Regions from separate parts of the Methylobacterium sp. Leaf94 genome, predicted to be linked through region 3. Evidence: predicted binding sites of a transcription regulator. Region 3 holds the regulator's gene; each other region holds the start of a gene.
What was found. Region 3 encodes PhoB, which activates phosphate uptake and scavenging genes when phosphate is short. Its sites were predicted from a motif close to TGTCATNNANCTGTCAT; they were not measured.

Region 1: a site for PhoB is predicted at 5,479-5,495, ahead of ASG63_RS07075 (RNA degradosome polyphosphate kinase). Genes of this name have one in related genera too.
Region 2: a site for PhoB is predicted at 1,651-1,667, ahead of ASG63_RS02115 (acid phosphatase). Genes of this name have one in related genera too.

The regions. Positions count from the first base shown of each region.
Region 1 is NZ_LMRM01000009.1:46,975-56,497, reverse strand. Features, by position in the region: gene ASG63_RS26385 (hypothetical protein) at 1-346, opposite strand, end outside; gene ASG63_RS26380 (methyltransferase domain-containing protein) at 330-623, opposite strand; gene ASG63_RS07085 (hypothetical protein) at 1,037-1,366, opposite strand; gene ppx (exopolyphosphatase) at 1,419-2,966, opposite strand; gene ASG63_RS07075 (RNA degradosome polyphosphate kinase) at 2,989-5,409, opposite strand; gene ASG63_RS07070 (hypothetical protein) at 5,530-6,294, opposite strand; gene ASG63_RS07065 (AI-2E family transporter) at 6,295-7,386, opposite strand; gene purM (phosphoribosylformylglycinamidine cyclo-ligase) at 7,639-8,706, shown strand; gene purN (phosphoribosylglycinamide formyltransferase) at 8,706-9,380, shown strand; gene ASG63_RS07050 (aspartate carbamoyltransferase catalytic subunit) at 9,403-9,523, opposite strand, start outside.
Region 2 is NZ_LMRM01000002.1:71,882-81,404, reverse strand. Features, by position in the region: partial or broken gene ASG63_RS26745 (TonB-dependent siderophore receptor) at 100-324, opposite strand; gene ASG63_RS02115 (acid phosphatase) at 730-1,590, opposite strand; gene ASG63_RS02110 (anti-sigma factor family protein) at 1,848-2,642, opposite strand; gene ASG63_RS02105 (sigma-70 family RNA polymerase sigma factor) at 2,754-3,374, opposite strand; gene ASG63_RS02100 (patatin-like phospholipase family protein) at 3,432-4,544, opposite strand; gene ispG (flavodoxin-dependent (E)-4-hydroxy-3-methylbut-2-enyl-diphosphate synthase) at 4,898-6,205, shown strand; gene ASG63_RS02090 (potassium transporter Kup) at 6,421-8,370, shown strand; gene ASG63_RS02080 (cell wall hydrolase) at 8,940-9,523, opposite strand, start outside.
Region 3 is NZ_LMRM01000008.1:99,307-108,829, forward strand. Features, by position in the region: gene pstA (phosphate ABC transporter permease PstA) at 1-642, shown strand, start outside; gene pstB (phosphate ABC transporter ATP-binding protein PstB) at 695-1,513, shown strand; gene phoU (phosphate signaling complex protein PhoU) at 1,600-2,325, shown strand; gene phoB (phosphate regulon transcriptional regulator PhoB) at 2,356-3,060, shown strand; gene ASG63_RS06575 (matrixin family metalloprotease) at 3,114-4,142, opposite strand; gene ASG63_RS06580 (SDR family NAD(P)-dependent oxidoreductase) at 4,235-5,047, opposite strand; gene ASG63_RS06585 (MFS transporter) at 5,122-6,450, opposite strand; gene ASG63_RS06590 (alpha/beta fold hydrolase) at 6,766-7,785, shown strand; gene ASG63_RS06595 (NAD(P)-dependent oxidoreductase) at 7,828-8,697, shown strand; gene ASG63_RS06600 (hypothetical protein) at 8,713-9,069, opposite strand.

The sequences.
Region 1 (9,523 bases), on a different contig from region 3:
AGAGTCGACCGGCGCGCACGGACAGGGGCCAACGAATGTCCCGCTGCACGGTGGGGGCGCCCCAGGCCGCGGCCAGGGCATCTTGGAATGCCGTGATGAGCGCCCGGCCCAACGCCGTTTCCAATGCCCGGACCGCCGAACAGGTCTCCGTGTAGCTGATCAGCTCGGAGCGTCCCCAGGACAGCCTGATGGCAAGTTCTGGCATCGCAACGGCCGGGAAGGGGAACGGGAGCGTGCGATAGCCGTCTTCGACGTGGCGGCGCTCGGGCGGCCAATAGGGGCCGAGGGTTCCGCCATAGAAGCGCTGCGTCACGGCATCGATCGCCGCATCATCGATGTGCAGCACCCAGTATGTGGTGAGCGCCAGGATGCGCGACCCGTCGCACCTCGGTGTAGAAGGTCGGGAGTTCGAGCCAGTGGGCTGCCTGCGCGACCGGCACGAGGTCGCGCGCGCCGCCGGCTGACCGCTCCGCTCGGGCGGGCGCCACGCTGTAGGCGACGCGGGCATGTGGCCTCGCAGGGGCAACCTGCGCGGTGCTCGCATCCGTGGCGATGACGTGTTCGAATCGATCGGCAAGCAGGACTGAGAGCTGCCCGGTGCCGCAGGCGCAATCGAGGGCCACGGACTGCCCCGGCGCGGCATCCGCGAGCGCATCGGCCAGGGCCCCCCTGATTAGGTCGGTCGGTGCGCCGCATACTCGGCCGCATGGGCCGAAAAATGATCCTGGAAACACGTCATCGCTGTCAGGCCCTTCTGACTCAAGGGGCCGCCCCGAACCGACCGGGGCAGGTCCCGGTCGTGAGCGCCACGTTCCGAGCGAGAGGCTTGAGCCCGCGATCCGGGCGGTCCGGCGGCTCCCGGTCTTTGCTCGGGGATGTCTCGACCGCACAGACAGATTAATCGAGGCGGAGCCGCGGCTCTCGCTGCCGCCTCCCAGCTCGTGCCCTCCGAACGAAGTTATACGGAGCCTGGGCTCAGCACCGGGGCCGGCCCCTCGGAGACGTCGCCCCGAGTTGCCGACTTCGATCGCGTGCGTCAGCAGCTCAGGCGCCGACCTTCCCGACGGCCGAAGACCCGATAATGTGCGGCGCCGGATTCCATCTGGCCGCGATTGACGGCCCGGCGGACATCGGGGTTGCAGCGCAGGTATTCGGCCTCGTCGAAGCCATAGTCCCGTCGGCCGGAGCCGCGGCCGCGGTCCCGGAAATCGCCATCGCGATCGCGATATCCGTCGTCCCTACCCCGATATCCGTCGTCGCGGCCGCGATAGCCGTCTTCGTATCCGCGGTAGGGCTGGGCCAGGACAGGGCTCACCGAGCCGAGGACCGTCAGCCCCAGAACCGCCGCTGCACAGAGTGACTTCATGTCCGTAATTCTCCTTGCCGGACGCGGAAAACGGTTCCGCTTGTGTTTTGGTTCAATCCGCTGCGACGATCCGGCCTTCGAGGCCGAACAGGCGACCGAGACCGCGCACCCGGTTGAGGATCCGATCACCGGGAAGGGAACCCAGGTCCGCAGGAAGGGTCAGCGTCACCCGGCCACTCTCGATGGTGACGGAAATCCGCCCGAGGGCTCCCGCTATGCCGGCCGAGAGGGGAAAGGCGAGGCGCAGCAGGGCGCCGAGCAGACGGGCGCGCTCGAACAGGCGGGGGCCCGCCAGGTTGCGCAGCATCGGGCTCGCCTTCTCGGGGGCGATTCCCTCGTGGCGGAAGTAGATGGCCAGTGCCAGATAGGCCCGGCCTGGATGGTCGATCCCGACGAAAGCCGCGTGGGTGATCACGTTGACGCTCTGCTCGCCGCGGTAATCCGGGTGCGCCCGCCAGCCGATATCGGACAGGAGGCAGGCTGCGTGGCGCAGGCGACGCTCGTCGGCGGTCTCCGGTTGATCGAGGCTGGCGATGAAGCGGTCGCTCCAGGTGATGAGGTCCTCCGCATGGCCCGGCGAGCGGGCACGCAAGGTGTTCAATTCGGCCGCCGCCGCCAGAAGCGGGTCGGCAAGGCGTGCGTCGCGGTCGAGCTGCTCGTAGAGCAGGCCCTCGCGCACGCCGCTGGCGGAGACGGCGAGCTCGCGCGGACGTCCGATCCGGATGATCTCTTCCAGCACCACGGCCCCGTAAGCGAGGAGGGGACGGCGCGCTTCGGAGACGCTCTCCACATCCTGCAGCAGGGCCGCGTCGGTGCGCTCCACCACTTCGAGGAAGTTCAGCTCGTCCGACGGCTCGACGCTGTAGCCGTGCATGACGTGCAGCGGGTATCCCCGGGCCGATTGGTGCAGCCGCGCGAGCGCGCGCCACGTCCCCCCGACGGCGTAGAAGCTGCGCCCGCGCAGGGTCTCCAGCTGGGGCGCCGCCTTCTTCAGGTTCTCGCGGACGATCTTGAGGGCCTTCTTGACCGAGCCACCCGAGAGATCCTGGAGGGCAAGGCCGCCGAGCGGCATCGTCACGCCCATCCCCACCGTGGCCCCGCGCACATCCACCAGTTCCAGGGAGCCCCCGCCGAGGTCGCCCACGACCCCGTCGGGCGCGTGGAAGCCCGAGATGACGCCGAGCGCCGAGAGCTCGGCCTCGCGCCGGCCGGAGAGCAGTTCGATGCGCTGGCCGCAAGCGGCTTCCGCCGCGGCGAGAAATTCCTGGCCGTTCTCGGCGTCGCGCGCGGCGGCGGTGGCCAGAACGAAGGTGCGCGACACGCGCATGGTTTCGCACAGCACGCGGAAGCGCGCGAGCGCGACCAGTGCCCGGCGCACCGCCTCCTCGTTGAGGCGGCCCGTGGAGAGCACGTTGCGGCCGAGGCCGCACAGCACCTTCTCGTTATAGAGCGGAGTGGGCGCCCGGGTCAGGCCGTCATAGGCGACAAGCCGTACCGAGTTCGAGCCGATGTCGATGATCGCCACCGGCTCGATGTGGTCCCCGGCCCCGGACAAGGGGATGCCCTGGACGGGCGCGGGGCGGGCTGGGTCGAGGCCCATGCGGGCTCCTCTGGACGATCCGTCAGCCACGCTGCGCGCGTCGGCTCAGGGCGCGCGGGCTCGACTTCTTCGACGACTTGCCGCGCCCGGAGAGGCTCGGATTCGTCATGAAATACTTGTGCGCATTGAACGGCTCCTCCCCTTCGGCAGGTTGGATCCGTTCGCTGGCACCAGACGCCAGTACACGCCAGCTTTGGCGGTTGTCGAGGAGATTGGCCAGCATGATCTGGTCCAGCACCTGCTGATGCACCGTTGGATTGGTGATCGGCAGGAGCGCCTCGACGCGGCGATCGAGATTCCGGCTCATCAGGTCGGCTGACGAGATGTAGACGACGGCCTTGGGGTGGGGCAGCCCGACACCGTTGCCGAAGCAGTAGATGCGTCCATGCTCCAGGAAGCGCCCGACGATCGATTTGACGCGGATCGTCTCCGACAGCCCCGGGATTCCCGGGCGCAGACAGCAGATGCCGCGCACCACGCAGTCGATCTGGACCCCCGCCTGTGAGGCGTCGTAGAGCGCATCGATGATCTGCTGGTCGACCAGCGAGTTGCATTTGATCCAGATCGCGGCGGGGCGTCCGGCCTTCGCGTGGGCCACCTCCGCCTCGATGTTCTCCAAGAGACGCGGTTTCAGGGTCAACGGCGAGACCGACATCCGCTCCAGCTCGGCGGGCTCGGCGTAGCCGGTGATGAAGTTGAAGATCCGGCTGACGTCCCGCGCCACGGCGGGATCGGCGGTAAAGAAGGACAGGTCGGTGTAAATGCGCGCGGTGATCGGATGGTAGTTGCCGGTGCCGACGTGGCAGTAGGTGACGAGGCGGTCGCCCTCGCGCCGGACCACCATCGACAGCTTGGCATGGGTTTTGAGCTCGATGAAGCCGAACACGACCTGCGCGCCGGCCTTCTCCAGGTTGCGCGCCCACCGGATGTTGGCCTCCTCGTCAAAGCGGGCCTTCAGCTCGACCAGCGCCGTCACCGACTTGCCGAGCTCGGCGGCCTCCGCCAGGGCCGCGACGATCGGCGAGTTCGAGGAGGTGCGGTAGAGCGTCTGCTTGATCGCCACCACGTTGGGGTCGCGGGCGGCCTGGGCGAGGAACTGCACCACCGCGTCGAAGGATTCGTAGGGGTGGTGGACGATGAAGTCCTTTTGTCGGATCGCCGCGAAGACGTCGCCGCCGCTCTCGCGGATGCGCTCGGGGAAGCGGGGGTTGTAGGACTTGAACTTCAGGTCCGGCCGATCGATGCCGACGATCTGCGACAGCTCGTTGAGGGCGAGCATCCCCTCCACGAAGATCACCGCGTCGCTGCTGATCTCGAGCTCGTCGGCCACGAAGGCACGCAGGTCCTCGGGCATCCCGGCCTCGACCTCCAGCCGGATGACGACGCCGCGGCGGCGCTGCTTGAGGGCCGTCTCGAAATGCAGGACGAGATCCTCGGCCTCCTCCTCGATCTCGAGGTCCGAGTCGCGGATGACGCGGAACGCGCCCTGTCCGCGCAAGGCATAGCCGGGGAAGAGCCGCCCGGTGAACAGCACGATGACCTGCTCGATGGCGATGAAGCGGGCGGTCGCATCGTTCTCGGCATCCGGCAGGCGCACGAAGCGGTCGAGCACCGCCGGCAGACGGATCAACGCGCGCAGGGTCCGGCCGTCGCGGGGGCGCACCAGCATCAGTGCGATGGTGGAGCCGAGATTCGGGATGAACGGGAACGGGTGCGCCGGATCGATGGCGAGCGGCGTCAGGACCGGAAAGACGTGGTTGAGGAAGTAGTCCTCCAGCCACGCCTTGTGATCCTGGGTCAGGCCCGCGGGTTCCATGAGCTCGATGCCAACGCCGAGAAGTTCACCGCGCAGCTCGCGCCAGCGCGCCTGCTGGTCGAGGGCGAGGCGAGAGACCTCGGTCCCCACCCGCGCCAGCTGCTCGGCCGGGGTCAGGCCGTCCTGCGAGGGCAGGACGAGACCGGCACGAACCTGGTCGTGCAGGCCAGCGACGCGCACCATGAAGAATTCGTCGAGGTTGTTGGCCGAGATTGAGAGGAACCGGACCTGCTCCAGGAGGGGGTGGTTGGCGTTCGAGGCCTCCTCCAGCACCCGGCGATTGAACTGGAGCCAGGACAGTTCGCGGTTGACGAAGCGCTCGGGCGAGTGGCGCAGGGCGAGCCCTGCCTCCCGCACGGAATCACGCGCCTCCGCACCTGGGAGGCCGTCGGCGGGAGAGAGCGGCAGGTCTCCGGGAGGCGGCAGGTCGAGATCGGCATCGGGCAGGGCATTGGATACGGGCGCCTTGGCATCCGCGAGCGTGTCCCGGATCGGCTTCCCCGGCTGAGGTTTGGAGGCTACCGCTGCGGGCTGCCCGGTCCGCCGGGCGGCGGGCCGGGCAGCCCGCGTGCGGCCCTCGGTGACACGCGGGGTTCCGGCATCCGATGCGGTCGTGTCCGAGTCCATGTCCGCCAAGAGTTCGTCTCCTACAGGTCTTCGAGGGTCGGCGTCGTAGCATGGGCCGGGCCGGCGTTTGTGACGGTTGCATGACGGTCTTCGGCCGTTGGTCGTGTAGCCAGGCCGCCGTCAGATCGGGGCATGATCCCCGGGATCCGTCTCGTCCTCGTCCTCCGGTTCTTCGGCCCCGAAGCCGAGGCGCTCCAGCACTGCCAGCGCCAGTGGCTTGGTGATGCGTCGACCCCGGCTGAGGGCATCCCGGTCCAGGGCGGTGACCACTTCTCGGGCGCGCCCGAGGGAGCGGTCGATCCGCAGGGCCAGAGCCTCCACGATGGCGAGATCCACCACCAACTGCCGGTCGACGAACAGCTTGACGAGGACCGCGCGCAACAGGGCGTCGTCCGGGGGCAGGATGGTGGCGCCGGGGGCGAGGCGCAGGCGGGAACGCAGGTCCGCCGTCGCTAGGCCCAGCCCCTCCACCGAGGTGGCGGAAGTGACCAGCACCGGGCAGCCCCGTTCGCGCGCGAGGTTGAGGAGGTGGAACAGGGCCGCCTCGTCGCGGGGCGCGCTCCCGTCCGCTCCCACTCGGTCGATGTCCTCGATCACCAGGGCGCCGTTGGAGAGGAAGCGCGGCACCGTAGCGGCGGTGATCTCCGAAGCCTGGGCCGTCCAGGCGTGGGAGCGGGTCGCCCAGATCGAGGCGAGATGGCTCTTGCCGCTCCCCGGTGGTCCGGTGAGCAGGCACACCGTGTCGGGCCAGTTGGGCCAAGCCTCGACCAGCGTATAGGCGGCCTCGTTGGCCGGGCCTACGAGGAAGTCCTCGCGGCCGTAGCGCGGGTCGGCCGGCAGGTCGAAGGCCAGCTGCTTCGGGGGGACGGTGTCGCGGGTTGCCATTCAGGGTTCAGGCTTCGACAGGAGCGCGGGTGCGTCCGCGTAGTAGAGCGGACTCTGGAGGTAACGCTCTAGGACGAAGCGGACCAGCACGCCGATGGACGCCGCCACCGGAACGGCCAGCAACAGCCCGAGGAATCCGAACAGCGAGCCGAAGGCGAGGAGTGCGAACATCAACCAGACCGGGTGAAGACCCACCGATTCGCCCACGAGCTTGGGCGAGATAATGTTGCCTTCGAGGAACTGTCCCACCACGAACACCCCGATGGTCAGGCCGATATGCAGCCAGTCGGAACCTGGCCAGAACTGCGCCAGGGCGACCCCGACCGAGAGCAGGAAGCCGGTCAGCGTCCCCACGTAGGGGATGAAGGTGAGGAAGCCGGCGATCAAGCCGATGAGGACGCCGAAGTTCAATCCGACGAAGAAGAGGCCGACGGCGTAGAAGGTGCCGAGGATGAGGCAGACCAGGGTCTGCCCGCGGACGAACCCCGTCACCGCCCCGTCGATCTCGCGCCCGAGGCGCCGGACCACCGGGCGATGCCGGGGAGGCACCCAGCCGTCGAGGGTCGCGATCATCCGGTCCCAATCGACGAGGAGGTAGAATGCCACCACGGGCGTGACGACGAGGAGCGACGCGATGGAAATCAGCGCTTGGCTGCCCGACCACAAGGATTTCAGGAAGGTCAGGAACCAGGTGCCGCCCTGTCCCACCAAGGTGCCGACCTGCGACTGCAGATCGGTGAGCACGTCGGCGCCTCCCACCCGCTGCAGCAGTGGGCCGGCCCGTTCGGCGAGGATGCCCTGCAGCCGCGAGACCATGCCGGGCAGAGTCGCCACGAGGGCGGAGACCTGATTGGCGGCGAGCGGCACCACGAGAAGCAGGGCCACCACGAGCCCGACGACGAAGACCGCGAGGATGAGGAGCGAGGCCGAGAGCCGCCCGAGCCCGAGGCGCTCGAGTCGGTCCGCGATCGGGTCGAGGAGGTAGGCCAACGCGAGGCCCGCTACGAAGGGCAGCATGACGTCGGCGAGCAGATAGAGCAGGAGGGCGACGCCCACGAAGGCCATCAGCCCGATCATCGCCCTGCCGCGCATCGGCCGTTCCCCGTCCCAATCGTCGTGTGCGCGACGTCGCCGTTCGCGGATCAACAGTGGGAACGGGAGGGGACGCGGTCAAGGCTGCAGGGCGCATGCCGACGTTTCGCGTGCGCCGCTGTCGGAGCCTCGGCTGCGGACCTCGGTGCGAATCCCCGCGACCTGCGATGCGCTCGCTGCGAGGACGGACTCGCGAAGGCGCGCGGGAGCGGTTAGAGGTCGCGGAACACGGACCTTCGGAGAGCGGCGCGGATGACCGGCGAGCCCAGACACGGAATGACCTACGCGGACGCGGGCGTCGACATCGATGCCGGCAACGCCATGGTCGAGACGATCAAGCCGCTGGTGCGCGCCACGCGCCGGCCGGGGGCGGATGCCGAGATCGGCGGGTTCGGCGGCCTGTTCGATCTGAAGGCCGCAGGTTTCAAGGATCCGATCCTGGTGGCGGCCAATGACGGCGTCGGCACCAAGGTAAAGATTGCCATCGAGACGAACCGGCACGACACCATCGGCATCGATCTCGTGGCTATGTGCGTCAACGACATCATCGTACAGGGCGCCGAGCCGCTGTTCTTCCTCGACTATTTCGCTACCGCCAAGCTGGTGCCGGGGGTGGGCGCCGACATCGTGCGCGGCATTGCGGCCGGGTGCCGGCTCGCCGGCTGTGCGCTGATCGGTGGCGAGACTGCCGAGATGCCGGGCCTCTACGACGGCTCCGATTACGATCTGGCCGGCTTCAGCGTCGGGGCGGCCGAGCGCGGGACCCTGCTGCCGCGCGGCAACATCGTGCCCGGCGATGTCGTCCTGGGCCTGCCGTCCTCGGGCGTCCATTCCAACGGCTTTTCGCTGGTGCGCCGCATCGTCGAGAAGAGCGGCCTGTCCTACGATGATCCCGCGCCCTTCGAGCCTACCCGGACCCTCGGCGAGGCCCTGCTGGAGCCAACCCAGATCTACGTCAAGCCGCTGCTGGCGGCCCTGCGCACCACCGATGGGATCAAGGCCCTCGCCCACATCACCGGCGGCGGTTTCCCTGACAACCTGCCCCGGGTGCTGCCCGACGGCGTCGGCATCAGCATCGACCTCGACGCGATCATCCCGCCCCCGGTCTTCGGCTGGCTGTCGGAGGTCGGCGGAGTTGCCGAATCCGAGATGCTGCGCACCTTCAACTGCGGCATCGGGATGGTCGTGGTGGTGGCACCCGAGAGCGTGAGCGCCGTGTCGAAGGCCCTCGACCTTGGTGGCGCCTCCCCGGTCCGCCTCGGCCGCATCACCCCGCGTGGGGCCGAGCCCGTGACCTTCGAAGGCCGGCTCGCCTTCTGATGGCGGCCGCGCAGACATCATCGGTCGGAGGCAAGACCCGCGTCGCGATCCTCATTTCGGGGCGCGGCTCGAACATGGCTTCGCTGATCGCGGCGGCCGAGGCGCCGGATTACCCCGCCGAGATCGTGCTGGTGGCATCCAACCGGCCCGAAGCGCCCGGCCTGACCTACGCCGCCGAGCGTGGCATCCCGACCCGTGCCCTCGATCACAGGGCCTATTCGAGCCGGGAGGCCTTCGACGCCGCGCTGAACGCCGAATTGGAGGCGGCCGGCATCGACCTCGTGTGTCTCGCCGGATTCATGCGGATCTTCACCGCCGGGTTCGTCGAGACCTGGGCCGGCCGGATGATCAACATCCATCCCTCCCTGCTGCCGTTGTTCAAGGGCGTGCAGACCCATGAACAGGCGCTCGCCGCCGGGGTGCGGCTGCATGGCTGCACCGTGCATTACGTCGTGCCCGAGCTCGATGCCGGCCCCATCATCGCGCAGGGGGCCGTGCCGGTCCGGCCCGGCGACGATTCCGACGCCCTCGCCGCTCGGATCCTGGTGCAGGAGCACCGGCTCTATCCCCAAGCCCTGGCTCTCGTCGCGGGCGGAAAGGCCCGACTCGATGGCGCGCGGGTGGTATTCTCGGAGGAGGTGCCGGAGGTGGAGGGGGCGCTGCTCAGCCTGTAGGCGGGCAGACGCCGCAGCCGCCTCACGCGTTCGGCAGATGCGTCGCCAGGGCTTCCAGCACCGCCATGCGAACGGCCACGCCCATCTCGACCTGCTCTCTGATGAGCGACTGCGCCCCGTCGGCGATTTCCGAAGAGATCTCG
Region 2 (9,523 bases), on a different contig from region 3:
CCGAGACCCGAGAGGTCGAGACCCGGGGGTTAGCGCGGAGGTCGCGCGCATCTTGAAGGGGTTGTCGGGAATGCCCGAAAGGGCGAGCCCGACCTTCTCCGGGCTGCCCGGGCTCCGGGTCGTTCGGATGTCCACGTGGCTGTAGGCAGCCATGATGTTGAAGCCGGGTCCGAGATTGGCGACAGCCTCCGGTTCCGCGCCGCGCGCCTGCGCCTCTCCGACGGCGGCCTGAAAGACCAACGGATTGACGGGGTCGGGCCGCAGCACGTTGGTCTGGGTGATGTCGAAGATGGCGGTGTTCAGGACGACGTTGGTGCCCGGCACATTGAACTTGACGCCGCCATCTGCTGGACTTCCGTCGACTGGAACTGTGTTCCGTCGCGATCGAGCCCAAGTTGTGGGGCGAAGGAGGGCGCGAAGCTTACAGAGGGCATGAGTTCGTCGGTGAGCAGGGTGTGCTGCACGGGACCGGTGGCAACGTGCGCCTTGATCTGGTTGTCGACCGCGAACGCGTCGAGGACGTTGGTGATCCGGCCCGTGAAGCGCAGGGCCCGGGTGAGATCGTCGCTCAGGGCGTCGATCTGGGTCTAGCTTAGGTCCGCGTCGACCTGCTGGTTGCGGAAGTTTCTGCAGGAAGATCGGGTCGGGGCCGCAGCGATGCTCGAAGGCGTAACCGATTCGGTACTGCTCAGTGATGAAGTTCTGGAACGCTGGGTCGCCGGTCAAACACTACAGGATCGGCTCACGCGCGGCGGCCTCCTCGCGGGCACAGACGGCTTGGTCGGGAGCCGGACCGCCGACGGCCCTGAGCTTGCCGAGTTCGACGCGAGCCTTCTCCAGATCGGCCCGAAAGCCGGCGTCGCCCTGAAGGGCGGCGAAGACGGCGCTGGCAGCCGTGCGCCCGGCTTCGATATCGCTCGCCCAGTGCAGACCGCAGACGACACGGCTCTCGCCGTAGGAGCGGGCACGGACGAAGAACTGCGTCGCCTTCTCGGGCATCAGGGCCGCCATGATCGCTGCGTAGGTCCAGGCCTGGGTCGCATGGCTCGACGGGAAGCTGAAGGCATTGCCGAGGTCGGAGGTCCGCATCACGCAGATCTCCGCGTCGTTGCCGACGAAGGGGCGCAGGCGGCGGTAATGCAGCTTCGGACCACGAGTGGCCTGGGCGATGTCGAGGCGCGCGCGTTCCAGAAGGGTCATCAGGGCAGGCGCCCGGGACTGCTCGATACGCTGGCCGATGACGCAGGCGAAGTCGTCAAGGATCGCCGAGGCGCCATCGGCCACATCGGTGGTGGCCAGGGTCCAGCGCGGCGTTCCCTTGAGGGCCCGAGTTGCGACGAACGCGGCCTTGTCCGCCGACTCGGCCGCCGACTGGCCCCGCGGCGGGGCTCCGAGGATCGCGACGGTGTCGGGCGCCTGTGCCTCGGAGAGGTAGGGTGCCCGGGCTGCCTTGCCGGGTGTCAGAGGCGTGACACCGACGGCGGGGGCCGAGGCCGGTTTCGGCACAGTCTCCTCCGCCCAAACCGCCGTAGGGGCAATCCCCACCGGCAGGACGGCCAGGAACATCAGGGTCGGGAGCAGGCGGGCCATCGGCGTCTCGGCGTCAGAGGTCGGCACAGAGCAGGTGCCATCGGAGTATAGGGCTTCTATACAACAGGCCTATGGCACGGCTCGTCTGAACGCTGACGAAATCGCTTTCGATGTTTCTTTCGGGCTCCCGGAAAACGTCGGAAGAGGCGAATGACCGGACTTGGCCGTCCTGCATCGACACAGGCGATCGACGCGCCGGGAGGGCGCCGCGTCGCGGAAACCGGGCAATGCAGGCGCCGGACCGACGCGACGACCGATCAGAGCTTCGTTGCGGTCCGGCCGGCGAGGTTGCGTGCTGCGGATTCGAGACCGACGTGGTCGTGACCTCCGCTGAGGGCGTAGGCCGAGTGACCGGCGGTCCAGTAGGCGGTCTCGCCGTCGCCGGGGCTCGTGACCTCGCTCGGAGCGACGTGGCCGTCGAGGCTGCGGGTGGCAAACAGGGAGACTTCGCCGAGCTTGCCGGCGTCAATCACCACCTCGATGCCGGTGCCGTTGCGGGCCGGCACGATCTGCACGTCGCGCACCGTCCAGTCCGCCGGCAGGTCGGGCAACGCGATGCCGGTAGCTGCGGCAATGCCGGCGCGATCATAAGCCTGGGCCTGATCGCCCCGCTGCGCGGCAATGCGGGCGCGGACCTGCGCCGCCTCGCGGGCGTGGCGGGCATCGGCGACCAGGGCCGGATCCACGGGGGAGGCGAACGTGTCCGGCACGCCGAGGAAAGGCCCGTCGGAATGGGCCAGCCAGCCGGTGCCAACGAGGAGCGCGATCACCGCGGCGCGACGCAGGCGGTCACCGAACCGGCGCCAGGCCAGAGTCCGGTCGAGGCGCCGTGCGGCGGCCCGGTTACGCTCCGGTCCGGGGCCGGGAAGAATGGCGAAGGCCTGCCGGAGCGCGTCCCGGTCGTGCAGCTCGGCCATGATCTGCGCGGCGGTCTCGGGATTGCGCGCCAGGTGCGCCTCCACGTCGAGGCGGCGCAGGCCATCGAGCTGCCCATCCACGAAGGCGGTGAGGTCATTCTCGGTGATCGGATCGATCATCGCGGTCTGGTCCATGGCGTCGGCTCCGGTCGGATACAGGGGGCGCGTCCCCGGACGAGGAGTCCCGGCCGCGCTGAGAACGGATCGGCCTGCCTATGGCGCTCCGTCCCGGTCTTCGAAAACGTCTCAGGTGTCGCCGACGGCGCGGCCCGTTCGGTGCGATGCGTCGTCCTCGTCCTGGGCGACGAGGCGCAGGCGCGGCCGCTCGGCCGCGAGGCGCTGGCGCCGCTCGGCGAGACCGCTCCCCTGGCGCTCACCTTCCTCGAAGGCCCGCAGGGCGGCGCGGCCCCGCCCGAGACGCGACATCAGTGTGCCGATGGGGATGCCGAGGACGGCCGCCGCATCGGCATAGGCCATACCTTCCAGGGTAACGAGGTGAAGGGCGGCGCGCTGCTCTTCCGGCAGCGTGAGGAAGGCGCGCCGGATCTGCGCGAGGCGGACCTGCGCCTCCTGGGCCGGGGGCGCCATCTCCTCGCTCATCTGCACGAGGGTATCGGCGTGGCGGGCCTCGACCCGCTTCCGGCGCTGCTCGTCGATGAAGACGTTGTGCAGCACCGTCATCATCCAGGTGCGCAGGTTGGTGTTCGGCCGCGCCGCCTGGCCCGATTCCAGGGCCCGCACCAGCGCATCGTGCACCAGGTCATCGGCCCGCAGCGTGTCGCGCGTCAGGGCCCGCGCGTAGCGCCGGAGCGGCACGAGCAGGTCGACGATGGCAGTGGGGCCGGGCCGGTTCGGTTCGGTCGTCATAAGAGGATCAACGCACGAACCGCTGCTCTTAATCCAGCCGCGGCGTGTGGACGCGCATCAACGGTAGGTCGCCTTGAGATCGAGGGTGCAGGTTCGGCCGATCTGCTCGTAATTCTCGGCGATCCAGGCCTGAGCCGCACCACGGCCCTTGTCTCGCAGGCGCTCGAACACCCGCCAGCGGGCATCGAGGCGCGAGGAGGCCTGGTACTCGTCGAGGGCGCCCGTGCCGTCGATGCGGTGGACGTACTGCGACTGGTACTCGCCCCGGCCGAGCACACCCTCGGCGATGAGGTGGTCGACGAAGTCGATCGCGCGCAGTTCGCGCATGAGGTTGGCGTTGAAGGTGATCTCGTTGAGCCGGTCCTGGATCTCCTGCGGCGTGCGCGGGGTCTCGCGGCGCTCCACCGGGTTGATCTGCACCAGGACGATGTCGCGGGTCTCGGCCCCGCGATAGAGGGGATAGAGCGGCGGGTTGCCGAGATAGCCGCCATCCCAGTAGGGCACGCCGTCGATCTCCACCGCCTGGAACACGGTCGGCAGGCAGGCGGAGGCCATGAGGTGATCGACGTTCAGCGCCTCGCGCTCGAACACCGCGAGCTTGCCCGTCCAGACATTGGTGGCGGAGACGAACACCGCAGCGGTCTCAGCGGCGCGCAGGCGCTCGAAATCCACCTGGGCGGCGAGCACCTTGCGGAGCGGATTGTAGTTCAGCGGGTTCGAGGTGTAGGGGCTGGTCTTCAGGGCCCGGCTCCAGAACTCCGCGATCGGATTGTTCGACCAGAACTCGAACAGACCGCTGAAGGCGCGGCGCTGAGCCGGCCAGAAGTCGCCATCGAGGCTGACCTCGCGCCAGAACCGCTCCAGGGCCCGGCGAGCGCCCCCGGGCCCGTCCTCGAGCCAGCCATCGACCATCACGACTGCATTCATCGCCCCGGCGCTCGCCCCGGTGATCGCCTCGAAACCGAGGCGCCCGTCCTCGATCAGCGCATCGAGCACGCCCCAGGTGAACGCGCCGTGCGCGCCGCCGCCCTGAAGGGCGAGGGCGACGGTCTTCTCCGCATGCGGACCCGCCATCACACGGGTCTTGGCGGCGGGCTGCATCCGCAGGTCCCGTTCGACCGGGACGTCGATGAGCGAATCGACCGTCGGCTGCTGATGCGGATCAAGCATGCGGATCTCCCAACGTTTATGCTGCAGCGCAATATATGATGCCGCAAGGCCACAAACAGGCGGGAAGATGCAGCGGTTCCCTGTCCGTGACGCAGCCCTGCCACCCGGACTGGTCCGGAAACTCGACATCGCCGCCCGGATGGGACATGGGAGAAGCCGAATACGATCAGCGTGTTCGCTGTGCCATCCGGAATGCCCGGTGACGCAGCGGACTTGACGCCCGCCCGCCGTCATCTCAGCTAAACGATCGAGGGCGTAGAGTTTGCGGCATCGGAACGCCGCCCCCGGTCCGGACCGGCCCGATCGGAGGCTCCCGGTCGGCGGCGGACGTTCCTCGGAGCGCACAGTCAACGATGGACATCATGGACGCGACCCCCATCAACCCGATCAGCGGCACCGGCCCCGAGATCGCAGGCCCGAGCCCACGCCACCGCACGGTCGGCGTCACCATCGGATCCGGTGAGGGCGCGGTCACGGTGGGCGGCGGTGCACCGATCGTCGTCCAGTCGATGACCAACACCGACACCGCCGACATCGACGGCACCGTGGCCCAGGTGGCCCAGCTCGCCCGGGCCGGCTCGGAGCTCGTGCGCATCACCGTCGACCGGGACGAGGCGGCTGCCGCCGTGCCGAAGATCCGCGAGCGCCTGGACCGCATCGGCGTGCACGTGCCGCTGGTGGGCGACTTCCACTACATCGGCCACAAGCTCCTGTCCGACCATCCGGCCTGCGCCGAGGCGCTGGCCAAGTACCGGATCAACCCGGGCAATGTCGGCTTCAAGGAGAAGAAGGACACGCAGTTCTCGACCATCATCGAGCAGGCGATCCGCTACGATAAGACCGTCCGCATCGGCGCGAACTGGGGCTCCCTCGACGAGGCGCTGCTCACGCACCTGATGGACGAGAACGCCCGCTCGGCCCGGCCGATCGACGCACGCGCGGTGATGCGCGAGGCCATGGTGCAATCGGCCCTCAGCTCGGCCGAGCGCGCGGTGGAACTCGGCCTGTCCCAGGACAAGATCATCCTGTCGGCCAAGGTCTCGGCGGTGCAGGACCTCATCGCGGTCTATCGCGAGGTGGCGCGCCGCTCCGACTTCGCCATCCATCTGGGTCTCACCGAGGCCGGCATGGGCTCGAAGGGCCTGGTGGCCGCCTCCGCCGCCATCGGCGTGCTGCTGCAGGAAGGCATCGGCGACACCATCCGCTACTCGCTGACCCCCGAGCCGGGCGGCGACCGCACCGTGGAGGTGAAGGCCGCGCAGGAACTCCTGCAGACCATGGGCTTCCGCACCTTCGTGCCCCTCGTCGCCGCCTGCCCGGGCTGCGGCCGCACCACCTCGACCACGTTCCAGGAACTCGCCCGCGACATCCAGAGCTGGATCGTCACCTCGATGCCGGAATGGAAGAAGGCCTATCCGGGCGTCGAGGGGCTCAACGTCGCGGTGATGGGCTGCATCGTGAACGGCCCCGGCGAATCGAAGCACGCCGACATCGGCATCTCCCTGCCGGGCACCGGCGAAACCCCCACGGCGCCGGTCTTCATCGACGGCAAGAAGGCCATGACCCTGCGCGGACCGACCCTCGCCAAGGATTTCGAGACCGTGGTGACCGACTACATCGAGCGGCGCTTCGGCACGGGTACCCGCACCGCCGCCGAGTAGCCTCCTGACGCGCAGCTGCCGGACGCGATCCGGACTCGAACCCCGATGAGCGGCAACCGCGCCCAGGTTGCCGTTCTCGCGTGCTGCGCCGCATGATAGCGTGAACGCGACCGTCCCCCGCCGCCCGACCCCGTCGGGACGGCCCCGGCGTTCTCGCGCGCGACCAAACCCGCGCCGCGAGACGTTGGGCTCGCCACGAGCCTCGATCGAGCCGAATGACGCAGACCGCCCCTTCGAGCGCGCCCGCCGCCAAACCCGACGGCGCCGGTGCACCTCCGGCCGCCGAGGCCTCGCCCGAGACCGCCCGGGCCCACGGCCCGGCGGGCCTGTGGACGCTGGTCCTCGGTTCCGTCGGGGTTGTCTACGGCGACATCGGGACGAGCCCGCTCTACGCCTTCCGCGAGGCCCTGGTCTCGGCGCGGGCCGACGGCATCCTGCTGCGCGAGGAGGTGCTGGGCGTCGCCTCGCTGATCCTGTGGGCCCTCGTCCTCATCGTCACCATCAAGTACGTCGTCATCCTGCTGCGGATGGACAACAACGGCGAGGGCGGCATCCTCTCGCTGATGGCACTGGCCCGCACGGCGCTCGGCGGCTCCCGCGTGGTGTTCATGTTCGGTCTGCTCGGCGCCTCGCTGTTCTACGGCGACGCCATCATCACGCCGGCGATCTCGGTGCTCTCGGCGGTGGAGGGCCTGAAGCTCGTCACCCCGGCCTTCGATTCGTACGTGCTGCCGATCACCATCGCGATCATCGTACCGCTGTTCCTCATCCAGGTGCGCGGCACCAGCAAGGTGGCCTCCTTCTTCGGCCCCGTGATGGTGGTGTGGTTCGCCGCGATGGCGCTCGCCGCGCTGCCCCACATCGCTGCCAACACCGACGTGTTCTGGGCCCTCAACCCGTACTACGCCGTGCATTACCTCCTCGGGCACGGCACCGGCGCCCTGGTGGCGCTCGGCGCGGTGTTCCTGGCGGTGACGGGGGCCGAGGCCCTGTTCGCCGATCTCGGCCATTTCGGGCGCCGGCCGATCCAGATCGCCTGGCTCGGCCTCGTCGGCCCCTGCCTCGTCCTGAACTATTTCGGCCAGGCGGCCCTGGTGCTGTCGAAGCCCGACACCACCGATCCGTTCTTCCAGCTCGTGCCCGAATGGGGCCTGCTGCCGATGGTGCTGCTCGCCACCGCCGCCACCGTCACGGCGAGCCAGGCCGTCATCACCGGCGCCTTCTCCCTGTCGCGCCAGGCGATCCAGCTCGGCCTGCTGCCGCGCCTGGAGATCCGCCACACCTCCGAATCGCATTCGGGCCAGATCTACCTGCCGCAGATCAACGCGCTGCTGATGGTCGGCGTGGTGATCCTGGCAGTTCTGTTCCGCTCCTCGGCGGCCCTGGCCTCGGCCTACGGCATCGCCGTGACGGGCACGATGCTGATCACCGCCAGCCTCGCCTTCCTGGTGCTGTGGAAGACCTGGAAATGGTCGCCCTGGGCCGCCGGCCTCGCGATCCTGCCCTTCGCGGCGGTGGAGTTCCTGTTCCTCCTGTCGAACATGCTGAAGGTGTTCGAGGGCGGCTACGTACCCCTGCTGTTCGCCGGTGCCCTGATCGTCATGATGTGGACCTGGGTGCGCGGCGTCGGGATCCTGATCAACAAGACGCGCAAGACCGACGTACCGCTCACCGAGCTCGTCAGCATGCTGGAGAAGAGCCCGCCGCATCACGTCCGCGGCACCGCGGTGTTCCTGACCAGCGACCCCTACATCGCCCCGGCCGCCCTGCTGCACAACCTGAAGCACAACAAGGTGCTGCACGAGAAGAACGTGGTGCTCACCGTGGAGACCGTGGACACGCCCCGCGCCGCCGAGGTCGACCGTATTCACATCGAGCCGATCGGCCCGCACTTCCACAAGGTGGTGATGAAGTTCGGCTACATGGAGACGCCGAACATCCCCCGGACCCTGACGCTGCTGCGCAAGCAGGGCTTCAAGTTCGACATCATGGCGACGTCGTTCTTCCTGTCCCGCCGCTCGATCCGCCCGGCCGCCCATTCGGGCATGCCCCTGTGGCAGGACCGAATCTTCATCACCCTGGCCAAGAACGCCAACGACGCCACGGACTTCTTCCAGATCCCCACCGGCCGCGTGGTCGAGGTCGGGACCCAAGTGACCGTGTAGGAACCGTGCCGAAGGCGGCCTCCCGGTCCGAAGGGCCGCGACGGGCGGGTTTTCCGACATTCGGGCGAAGCGCCACCGCAGTAAGCGGATCAGGTGGCTTCGGAGGGCGGCACCTGGCTTATGCCATGGCGGATGGCTGCGGCGCCGTCGTCTCCGCCGGTCGGCTCGGCGCGGTCTCGCGGATTCCACCACGAAGCGCCAGATCGATGGGCCCGTCGAGGACGGACAACGGCGCGGCGAGCCGAGGCGCGGGACGCGCATAATAGGCCCTGAGCAGCGGTGTCCGATCGCGCAGGTGCGCTTCGACGCGATCGTTCAGGCGTCCGACCGGACCCGTCAGCGCATCGAAGCCCCCAGTGAGGGCACGGACGATCGCACGCGTGCACGCCTTTGCGAGGTGGGCGACCGGCCGAACCATGTTCATCGCGACCTGCGGTAAGGAGAAGGTGCGATTTCAGATAGGGTGGCGGCCCCGTTAATCTCCGCGACCGAAAGCGGCATGCAAGGCGCCGGAACCGAGGCCCGTCGGGAATCGGCCCACGGCTCGCGGCGGTTCCTCGGGGGCCGGCTCACGGCCTTGGCAGGTTGAGGACGGGCGGCGGGATCAGCGGCTCAGGAGCCAGGGCGGCCGGCGTCAGGGCGACGCGGCTGTGGGCGGCCTTCGGTGCCCTGGCCGCGGGTGCGGGCTTCTCGTCGACGGTGGCCCGCACCGTACGGATCGGGGCCGCACGATGGTCCGGCACCGAGGCGGTCGGGGTCGCGCGGGCAGCCGCGGTCTCGACCGGGGCGGGGATGGGGGCGGCCGCGGGGGAAACCGAAGCCGCGACCACGGGCATCGTCGGCGCCGCGGGGGCCTCGGCCGAGGCGAAGGCGAGCGCGGTGGCGGGCGCGGGCGGCGTGGCCTGCTCCACGGCGCCGGGCTTGCGCTTCTCGTAGAAGGCGTTGCCGCCGGCCACCGCCACGTAGTGCATGTTGTTGTAGGGGAAGCGCAGGCCGGCCGTGTGGAAGTACATCGCTCGCCCGACCTTCGGGTGGCGCTGGCCATCGAGGACGGCATCGGTCACCTCGGCGACCTTCTGCAGGCTCTTGTCGTCCATTTTCTTCGTCAAGACACCGGGGGCGAATTGCCGGGGCTGGCCGACCACCGAGCAGA
Region 3 (9,523 bases):
GGCAGCCTGGTGATGACCCTCCTGGCCATCCTGGTGGCGACGCCCGTCGGCGTGATGGCGGGGACGTTCCTGGCCGAGTACGGCCGCAACTCGAAGATCGCCGACGTCATCCGCTTCCTCAACGACATCCTGCTCTCGGCGCCCTCGATCCTCATCGGCCTGTTCGTCTATACGCTGATGGTGCGCCCCATGGGCTCCTATTCCGGCTGGGCCGGCGCGGTGGCGCTGGCCATCATCGCCACCCCGGTGATCGTGCGCACCACCGAGGACATGCTGCGCCTCGTGCCCTCGACCCTGCGCGAGGCCGGCGCCGCGCTGGGCGCCCCGCCCTCCATCGTCATCCGGAGCATCACCTGGCGCGGCGCCAGCGCCGGCATCGTCACCGGCATCATCCTGGCCCTGGCCCGCATCGCCGGCGAGACCGCGCCGCTGCTCTTCACCGCGCTCAACAACAACAGCTGGTTCGCCCCCAACCTGATGGGCGGTGTGCCGAACCTGCCCGTGATGATCTACCAGTTCGCCCTCTCGCCCTATCCGAACTGGCAGCAGCTCGCCTGGGCCGGCGCCCTCCTCATCACCGTCACGATCCTCGCCCTGTCGATCGTGGCCCGCTTCGTCATCAAGACCGAGCGGTCGCGCTGACCACCCGCGCGCCGCCTGTCCCCGCCGCTTCGCCCGATAGGATCTTGAACCGATGAACGCCGCCCCCGGGATCACGTCCGCGCAGCTCACCGGACGCCACAAGGCCGACGAGTCCTCACCGGTCCGCATCGCCGTCAAGGACCTGAACTTCTACTACGGCAGCTTCCACGGCCTGAAGTCGGTCAACCTCAACTTCCACGACCGCCAGGTCACGGCGCTGATCGGCCCGTCGGGCTGCGGGAAGTCCACCCTGTTGCGCACCTTCAACCGGATCTACAGCCTGTATCCGGACCAGCGCGCGGAAGGGGAGATCCTCCTCGACGGCCAGAACGTCCTGGATTCCGGGGTCGACCTGAACGAGCTGCGCTCGCGCATCGGCATGGTGTTCCAGAAGCCGACCCCGTTCCCGATGTCGATCTACGACAACGTCGCCTTCGGCCTGCGCCTCTACGAGAAGCTGCCCAAGGCCGACCTCGACATGCGCGTCGAGGAATCCCTGCGCAAGGCCGCCCTCTGGGACGAGGTGAAGGACAAGCTCAAGCAATCCGGCATGGGCCTCTCGGGCGGCCAGCAGCAGCGCCTCTGCATCGCCCGCACGGTGGCCCAGCGCCCCGAGGTGATCCTGTTCGACGAGCCGACCTCGGCCCTCGACCCGATCTCGACGGGCCGCATCGAGGAGCTGATCGAGCAGCTGCGTTCGGAATTCACCATCGTCATCGTCACGCACAACATGCAGCAGGCGGCGCGCATCTCGCAGTTCACCGCCTTCATGTATCTCGGCGAACTGGTGGAGTTCGGGCCCACCACGCGCATCTTCATGAATCCGGAAAAGCGCCAGACGCAGGACTACATCACCGGCCGCTTCGGCTGATCCTCCGCCGGCCGGTCTCGGCCCGCGTCCCCCATCACCGCCAGGGCGGGCCCCGGACAGACGGGCCCGATCGAGGAGCGAACCCCATGCCCGACCACATCGTCAAATCCTATGATACGGACCTCGAGGACCTGCGCCGCTCGATCTCCGAGATGGGCGGCATCGCCGAGAAGATGATGACCGAGGCCGGCGAGGCCCTGGTGCGCCGGGACGCGCCCCTGGCCCAGGCGGTGATCGCCGCCGACGCCCGCCTCGACACCCTCCAGCGCGAGATCGAGGAGCGGGCGATCCTGCTCATCGCCCGGCGCCAGCCCCTGGCCATCGACCTGCGCGAGACCGTGACGGCGATCCGCGTGTCGAACGATCTCGAACGCATCGGCGACCTTGCCAAGAACGTCGCCAAGCGCGTCGTGGCGATCGCCGACCAGATCCAGCCGCAGAAGATCGTCATCGGCGTCCAGCACATGAGCGACCTGGTGCAGGAGCAGCTCAAGGACGTCCTCGACGCCTATGCCAGCCGCGACACCAAGGCGGCCCTCGACGTCTGGGAGCGCGACGACGCCATCGATGCCCTCTACAATTCCCTGTTCCGCGAGCTCCTGACCTACATGATGGAGGACCCGCGCAACATCTCGTTCTGCACGCATCTCCTGTTCGTGGCCAAGAACATCGAGCGCATTGGCGACCACACCACCAACATCGCCGAGACGATCCACTACCTCGTCACCGGCGAGAACCTCCTGGCCGAGCGCGAGCGCCCGAAGAACGACGCGTCCAACTACGCCACCGTGGACATGCCCGGCGCGGCCTGACCCCCGTGCCGGTCTGATCGAAAGCGCACGATGAGTACGCGTATCCTGATCGTCGAGGACGAGGAGGCCCTGACCCTCCTCCTCCGCTACAACCTCGAGGCCGAGGGGTTCATCGTCGACTCGGCCGCCCGCGGCGACGAGGCGGACCTGCGCCTGCAGGAGCAGGTGCCTGACCTCGTCCTGCTCGACTGGATGCTGCCGGCCCTGTCGGGGATCGAGCTCTGCCGCCGCATCCGCGCCCGGCGCGAGACCGAGCGGCTGCCGGTCATCATGCTCACGGCGCGGGGCGAGGAGGGCGACCGCATCCGGGGCCTCGGAACGGGCGCCGACGACTACATCGTGAAGCCGTTCTCGGTGCCGGAGCTCCTCGCCCGGGTCCGCGCCCTGCTGCGCCGGGCCAAGCCGGCCCACGTCGCCAACCTGCTGGTGGCCGGCGACATCGAGCTCGACCGGGTCAGCCACCGCATTCGCCGGGAAGGCCGCGAGATCCATCTCGGGCCGACCGAGTTCAAGCTCCTCGAATTCCTGATGCAGAGCCCCGGCCGGGTGTTCTCGCGCGAGCAGCTCCTCGACGGCGTCTGGGGCCACGACGTCTACATCGACGAGCGCACGGTCGACGTCCATGTCGGGCGCCTGCGCAAGGCCCTGAACCGCCCGCGCCAGAGCGACCCGATCCGCACGGTCCGCGGCTCGGGCTACTCCTTCGACGAGATGTTCGAGGCCGAGGCCGAGTAGCCGATCCCGAGGCGCGTCGGCCCAGCCGTCAGGCGGACAGCCGGGCCCGCCGCCTAGGCGAAGATCATCGCATCGGTGGGCAGGTGGACGGTGAAGGCCTTGCCCTCGTCGACCCAGCCCGGACCGGCGGCGCCGTGGTTGATGCCGTTGGCTTCCTCGGCACTGCCGGCGAAGTGATGCTGGCCGGTCTGGGTGTTGTAGAAGCGCTCCAGGGTCAGGCCGCCGGGGGCGCCCGCATCCGCGTAGGCCTCGAAGGCCACGCCCTCGTACGTGTAGGTCGGCGCCGTCTTGAGGACCTGGTCCCGCTCGGCGACGCTCGTCGTGAAGAAGTGGGCGTTCGAGGCCGTGTCGAAGAACCGGAACACGTCCACCGTGTCGGCGCCCTGGGCCGGGGCCGCCCACGGGGTGCCCTCGTAGGTGAACCACGGCAGCGTCTTTTCGATCTGCGCCTTCTCGGCCGTACTCGTGGTGTAGAAGTGATCCCCCGTATGGGTGTCGTAGAACCGATAGACCGCCGTGACGGCGGTGCCGGCGACCGGGCTCGTCTGTGCCGCCGCGGCCACCACCGGGGCGGGCGGCGCACCGTACAGGGCCTGGATCCCGGCGATGTCGCCGGCCGACAGGGTCGTGATGCCCCTGTCGAGGATGGTGTTCATCACCTCGGGCTTGGCGTCGTAATGGTCGAGGCCGAGCGCGTGGCCGATCTCGTGCAGCGCCACCAGGGAGAAATCGACGTTCTGGGTGCCGAAGACGCGGGCGCCGGAGGCGTGCCAGCCCTCGCCGCTGTCGAAGGTCACCTCCGCGGACTGCATGCGCTGGCCGCTGTAGGAATAGGTGGCGTAGCCCAGGGTCTTGCCGAGCCCGTCGATCCCCCCGAGGGTGAAGTCGATCTGGGCGTTGGCCGTCGCGGCCACCTGCTGGAAGGCGATGTCGGCGGCGGCGGCCCAGGTGGCGAAGGCGGCCTGGAGGAGGCTCACGAAGCCGGTGGGGATCGTGCCGTCGACGGCCCAGGTGACGGTGCCGCCGCCCGTGCCTGCCGCGCCCGTTCCCCAGCGTGGACCTTCCAGCGCATAATCCCCCATCGACCGCCCTCCCGTGCGTTCGGGCCAGGGTCGGCGGCAGAGCTTGCGAAATCCTTACCGGACCGGCCGCCACGCGTCGGGGCGGCGCGTCCTCACACGATGCTGCGCACCACGCCGCCATCGACGCGCAGCGCCGCCCCGCTGGTGGCGCTGGCGGCCGGGCTGCAGATGTAGGCGACCATGCTGGCGACCTCCTCGACGGTGGCGAGGCGGCCGATCAGCGAGGTCGGGCGGTGCTCGGCCACGAAGGCGCGGCCGGCGGCGTCGAGGTCGACGGCGCCCCCGGCTCCGCCGTCCTGCCCCTGCGCCATGCTCTTCATGAAATCGGCGACCCCCTCGGACAGGGTCGGCCCCGGCAGCACGCTGTTCACGGTGACGCCGCTGCCCGACACGGTCTCGGCGAGCCCCCGGGCCACGGCGAGCTGGGCGGTCTTCGTCATCCCGTAATGGACCATCTCCACCGGGATGTTCACGCCGGATTCGCTGGAGATGAAGACCACCCGGCCCCAGCCGCGCGCGACCATGCCGGGGGTGTAGGCCCGCGCCAGGCGCACGCCGCTCATCACGTTGGTCTCGAAGAACCGCTGCCAGTCCTCGTCCGGGATCTCGAAGAACGGCTTCGGCTCGAAGATGCCGGTGTTGTTCACCAGGATGTCGACGTCCGGCAGGCCGGCGACCACGCGGGCCGCCCCGTCCGGACTGGCGACGTCCCCGGGCGCCCCGATGAAGCCGGCACGGCCGGTCTCGCGCTTCAGGCGGTCGACGGCGTCGCGGACGCGGTCCTGCGTCCGCCCGTTGATCGCCACGTTGGCGCCGAGTTCGCCCAGGGCCTTGGCGATGGCGTAGCCGATGCCGCTGGTGGAGCCGCTGACGAGGGCGCGCTTGCCGGACAGGTCGAGGTTCATGGGATCGTCCTTCGGAGAGGCACTGATCCGGGTCAACGCGCAGGTCGGGCCCTGGTGCGATCGCGGCGGATGCGTCAGGCGCGGGGCTGGCGCCGCAGGACGCTGGTCACCGCCCCGAGGCTCGCCAGCGCGACGGCGCACCACAGGGTCGCGGTCACCGGCCCGGCCGGCGGGCCGCCCTGGTGCAGGCCGAAGATCACCGCCACCAGGGCCGCGCCGAAGGATTGCCCGGTGAGGCGGGCGGTGGACTGCATCCCGCTCGCCCCGCCGCTGCGGTCCCGCGGGGCGCTGGTGATGATGACCTTGTTGTTGGGCGACTGGAACAACCCGAAGCCGAGGCCGCACAGGGTCAGGCGCCAGGCGATGTCGGGATGCGACGCGCCCGCGGGGAGGAGGGCCGTCGCCGTCAGGCCGGTGGCCATCAGGGCGAGGCCGAAGCCGCCGAGCAGTCCCGGGGCGTAGCGGTCGGCGAGGCGCCCCGAGATCGGGGCCATCAGGGCGATGGCCAGGGGCCACGGCGTCATCAGGAAGCCGGTCTGGGTCTCGGAGAGGTGCAGCACGTCCTGGAAGTAGAAGGGCAGGGCGACGTAGGCCATCATCTGGGCCGCGAAGGAGGCGACCGAGCTCGCCATCGACAGGGCGAAGGCGGGAATCCGCAGGAGGTCGACGGGCAGGAGCGGGCGCGCCAGCCGGGTCTGGGTCCGGACGAACACCGCGCCGATCGCCAGGGCCGCCCCGATCTCGGCCAGCGCCACGCCCCGGGTCGCCGGGTCGCCGAGGCCGTCGACCCCGATGATGAGGAGCCCGAAGGTCACGGCGTTGAGGAGGGCGCTGCGGAGGTCGAAGCGCCCGCCGTTCCGGGGCGTCACCGGGAGGGTGCGGGCCCCCACCGTCAGGGCGATCAGCCCCACCGGCAGGTTGACCAGGAACAGCCAGGGCCAGCTCGCCACCGACAGAATGGCGGCCGCCACCGTCGGACCGGCGGCGGAGGCCATGGCCACCACCAGGGCGATGTTGCCGACGCCGCGCCCGATCATCCGCTGCGGGTAGATGAAGCGCACCAGGGCGGTGTTCACGCTCATGATGCCGGCGGCCCCGAGCCCCTGCGCGATCCGCGCGGCCACCAGGGCTTCGAAGCTGGGGGCGAAGGCGCAGGCGACGGACGCCGCCGTGAACACGGCGAGACCGGCGAGGTAGATCCGGCGATAGCCCAGGATGTCGCCCAGGGCGGCCAGGGGCAGCAGGGCGGCCGTCACCGCGATCTGGAAGCTGTTGGTCACGAAGATCGCCGCGGAGGGCTCGACCCCGAGGTCCTTGGCCATCACCGGCAGGGCGACGTTGACGATGGCGCCGTCGAGGACCGCCATGGTCATGGCGAGGCCGATCGCGAGGAGCGCCAGCATGCGTTCGCGCACCGGAATGCCGTCCAGTCCGGGCTCGGGCGGTGTCCGGGGCGGGAGATCCTGGTGCGGGAGATCTTGACCCTGGGAGGGATCCTGATCCCGGGACGTCGTCCGGTCCGGGGAGGAAGGTCGGCCGCGCGGATCCGGGCCGGGAACGTCGGTGGTCATGGCCGAGCCCTGGGACGCCGGGCCGGAAACCGCAAGGGCCGGGGAAACGCGGCGTGTCGTTTGTCACCGGGATCGGGCGACGCTGGTGCGGAACCTGCGCTATGTCAGCCCGGTGCGTAGGATTGCGCGCCGTTGCCGGGACCCCACATGGACGCGCTCCTCAAACTCTCCGCCCTGCTGCTGGCGGCCCTGCTGTCCGTGGCGCCCGCCGCCGCCCAGCCGACCGCCAACGACACGGCGCCCCTCGGCATCGCCCTGGAGGGCTTCGCCTACCCGTACCCGGTCTTCTATCTCGAGCGGATGCGCGACGGCGAGCGCCAGCGCCTCGCCTACATGGACGTGCCCGCGGAGGGACAGGCCAACGGCCGGACCGTCCTGCTGCTGCACGGGCGCAACTTCCCGTCGAGCTACTGGCAGCCGGTGATCCAGGCCCTGACCCGCGCGGGCTACCGGGTGCTGGCCCCGGACCAGCTCGGCTTCGGCAAGTCGGCCAAGCCCGTGGGGGCCTACACCTTCGACGCCATGGCGGCCGACACCGTGGCGCTGCTCGACTCCCTCGGCCTGGCCCGGGTCGACGTGGTGGCCCATTCCATGGGGGGGATGCTGGCGGTGCGCCTCGCGCGCAATGCCCCGACCCGGGTCAACAGCCTCGTCCTCGAAGCGCCGATCGGCCTGGAGGATTACCGGTTCACGGTGCCGCCGGTTTCCGACGCCACCCTGCTGCGCCTGGAGGGCGACGCCACGGCGGAGTCCTACCGCCGCCAGCTGATGACGAACTACGCCCTGTCGCTGCCGGCCTCCGCCATCGAACCCTTCGTGTCGCTGCGCGAGCGGGTGAAGGGCTCGGGCGAGTATCCGCGCTGGCTGCAGTCCTTCGTCAATGCCTACCAGGCGATCTGGGGGCAGCCGGTGGTGCACGAGATCCCGCTGCTCCCGGTCCCGACCCTCTTCATCATGGGCGAGAACGACCACAACGCCCCCGGCAAGCCCTTCGCGCCGGAAGCCCTCCGGGCCGGGATGGGGCGCAATGCCGAGCACGCGCGGACGCTGGCCGGCCGGATGCCGAACGGCCATGCCGTGGTGCTGCCCGGCATCGGGCACCTCGTCCACATGGAGGCGACGGACCAGTTCAACAGCCTGACGCTCGAATTCCTCGACGGCCACTGAGCGCCGGGCCACCACGACGGGAGAGACGACATGAGCGTGCGCATGGATGTCGGCGTGATCGGCCTCGGACGGATGGGCCGCGGCATGGCGGCGAGCCTGGTCCGGGCCGGGCACAGGGTCCGGGTCTGGAACCGCTCGGCCGGCGCGGCCGACGGGCTCGACGGGGTGGTCCCGGTGGCGAGCGCCGCCGAGGCCTTCGCCGGGGATGCGGCCATCACCATGCTGGCCGACGACGCGGCCCTGCGGGCGGTGATCATGGAGGGCGGCCTCCTCGACGGCCCCGGGCGCCCGGGCCTGCATCTCTCGATGAGCACGATCTCGGTGGCCCTGGCGCAGGAGCTCGCCGCCATCCACGCCCGCGCCGGCGTGCCCTACATCGCCGCTCCGGTCTTCGGACGTCCGGACGTCGCCGAGGCCGGCGCCCTGAACATCGTGGCGGCCGGAGATCTGGACGCGATCGCGCGGGCCCAGCCGCTCCTCGACGCCATGGGCGCCAGGACCTGGGGCTTCGGGACCGAGCCGCACCGGGCCAACGCGGTGAAGCTCGCGGGCAACTTCATGCTGATCGCGGCGATCGAGGCCATGGGCGAGGCGGCCGCCCTGGCCGAGGGCCACGGGGTGACGGGAGCCGACCTCCTCGACCTCCTGACGAACACCCTGTTCGCTTCCCCCGTCTACAAGAACTACGGCGCGCTCATCGCGGCCCGGCGCTACGAGCCGCCGGGGTTCAACCTCAAGCTCGGCGCCAAGGATGTCGGCCTGGCGCTCTCCGCGGCCGGGGCCGCCGGGGTGCCGATGCCCTTCGCCAGCGTGCTGCGCGACAACCTCATCGAGGCGATGGGCCACGGCGACGCCGAGAAGGACCTCGCGGCCCTCGCCGAGGTCGCCCGCCGGCGGGGCCGGACGGCCTGAGGGCGGTTTCCGCCTTCAGCGGAAGACGAAGAGCGACACGCCGACCACCACCGGCACCAGGGCGGCGAGGCCGATGAACAGCGGCATGACCCAGCCGCCGCCGGTCTCCGGCCTCGCGGCCTCTCGCGCCTTCGGCGGCGCGGCCTCGGTCTTCCGGGCGAGCGCCACGCGGGCATGCGAGGGGGCGTTGCCGGCCGCCTCGTCGTCGGTGCCAAGCTGCGACAGGCCGGGGTCGTACTGGGCGATCTTGTCCCCGGTCCGGCCACTGTCGATGTCCGCCTTCAGCATGGCGGTGGTGGGCCGGTCGGATTCGGGCGGCGTCGCGACCGCGAGGTTGCCCGGGGACGGGGGTGTTTCGGATCGTAAGGTCATGGGGGGCTCCGTGTCCGGGGGCGGACCTGTGGGGAGGCAACGCGCCATGGCCTCGCCCGTTCGTCGCCCGCTCTGACGCAGCACCGCGCCACGCCTCGGGGGCCCAAGCCGCGCCACGGGCGAAAATCGCGTCCCCGTCCGGGGTGACCGGGGTCCGGCCGCTGTGCTTTCGGCGGGAGAGCGCGGCATCGGCCCGGGTCACGAGCCTGTCGCCGGACTCGCCCGCCCGGAGGGCCGCGATCCCGCAGGAACAGGTCCGGGCGCCGACGACGGGCAGGGGCGTCCAGCGCGCCGTCGGGGCGCCGCCGGTTGTCGAGGCCGGTGAGCAGACCGGTGCTGGCCAGGCGCGCGACGGGAAGGACGCATTGGAGACGGCCCGCAGCGTGGCGCGGTCCTCCGGTGCGGACCACGCTTCGACGATCTCCCGGAACGCCTGCGTCGCGCGGACGTCCGG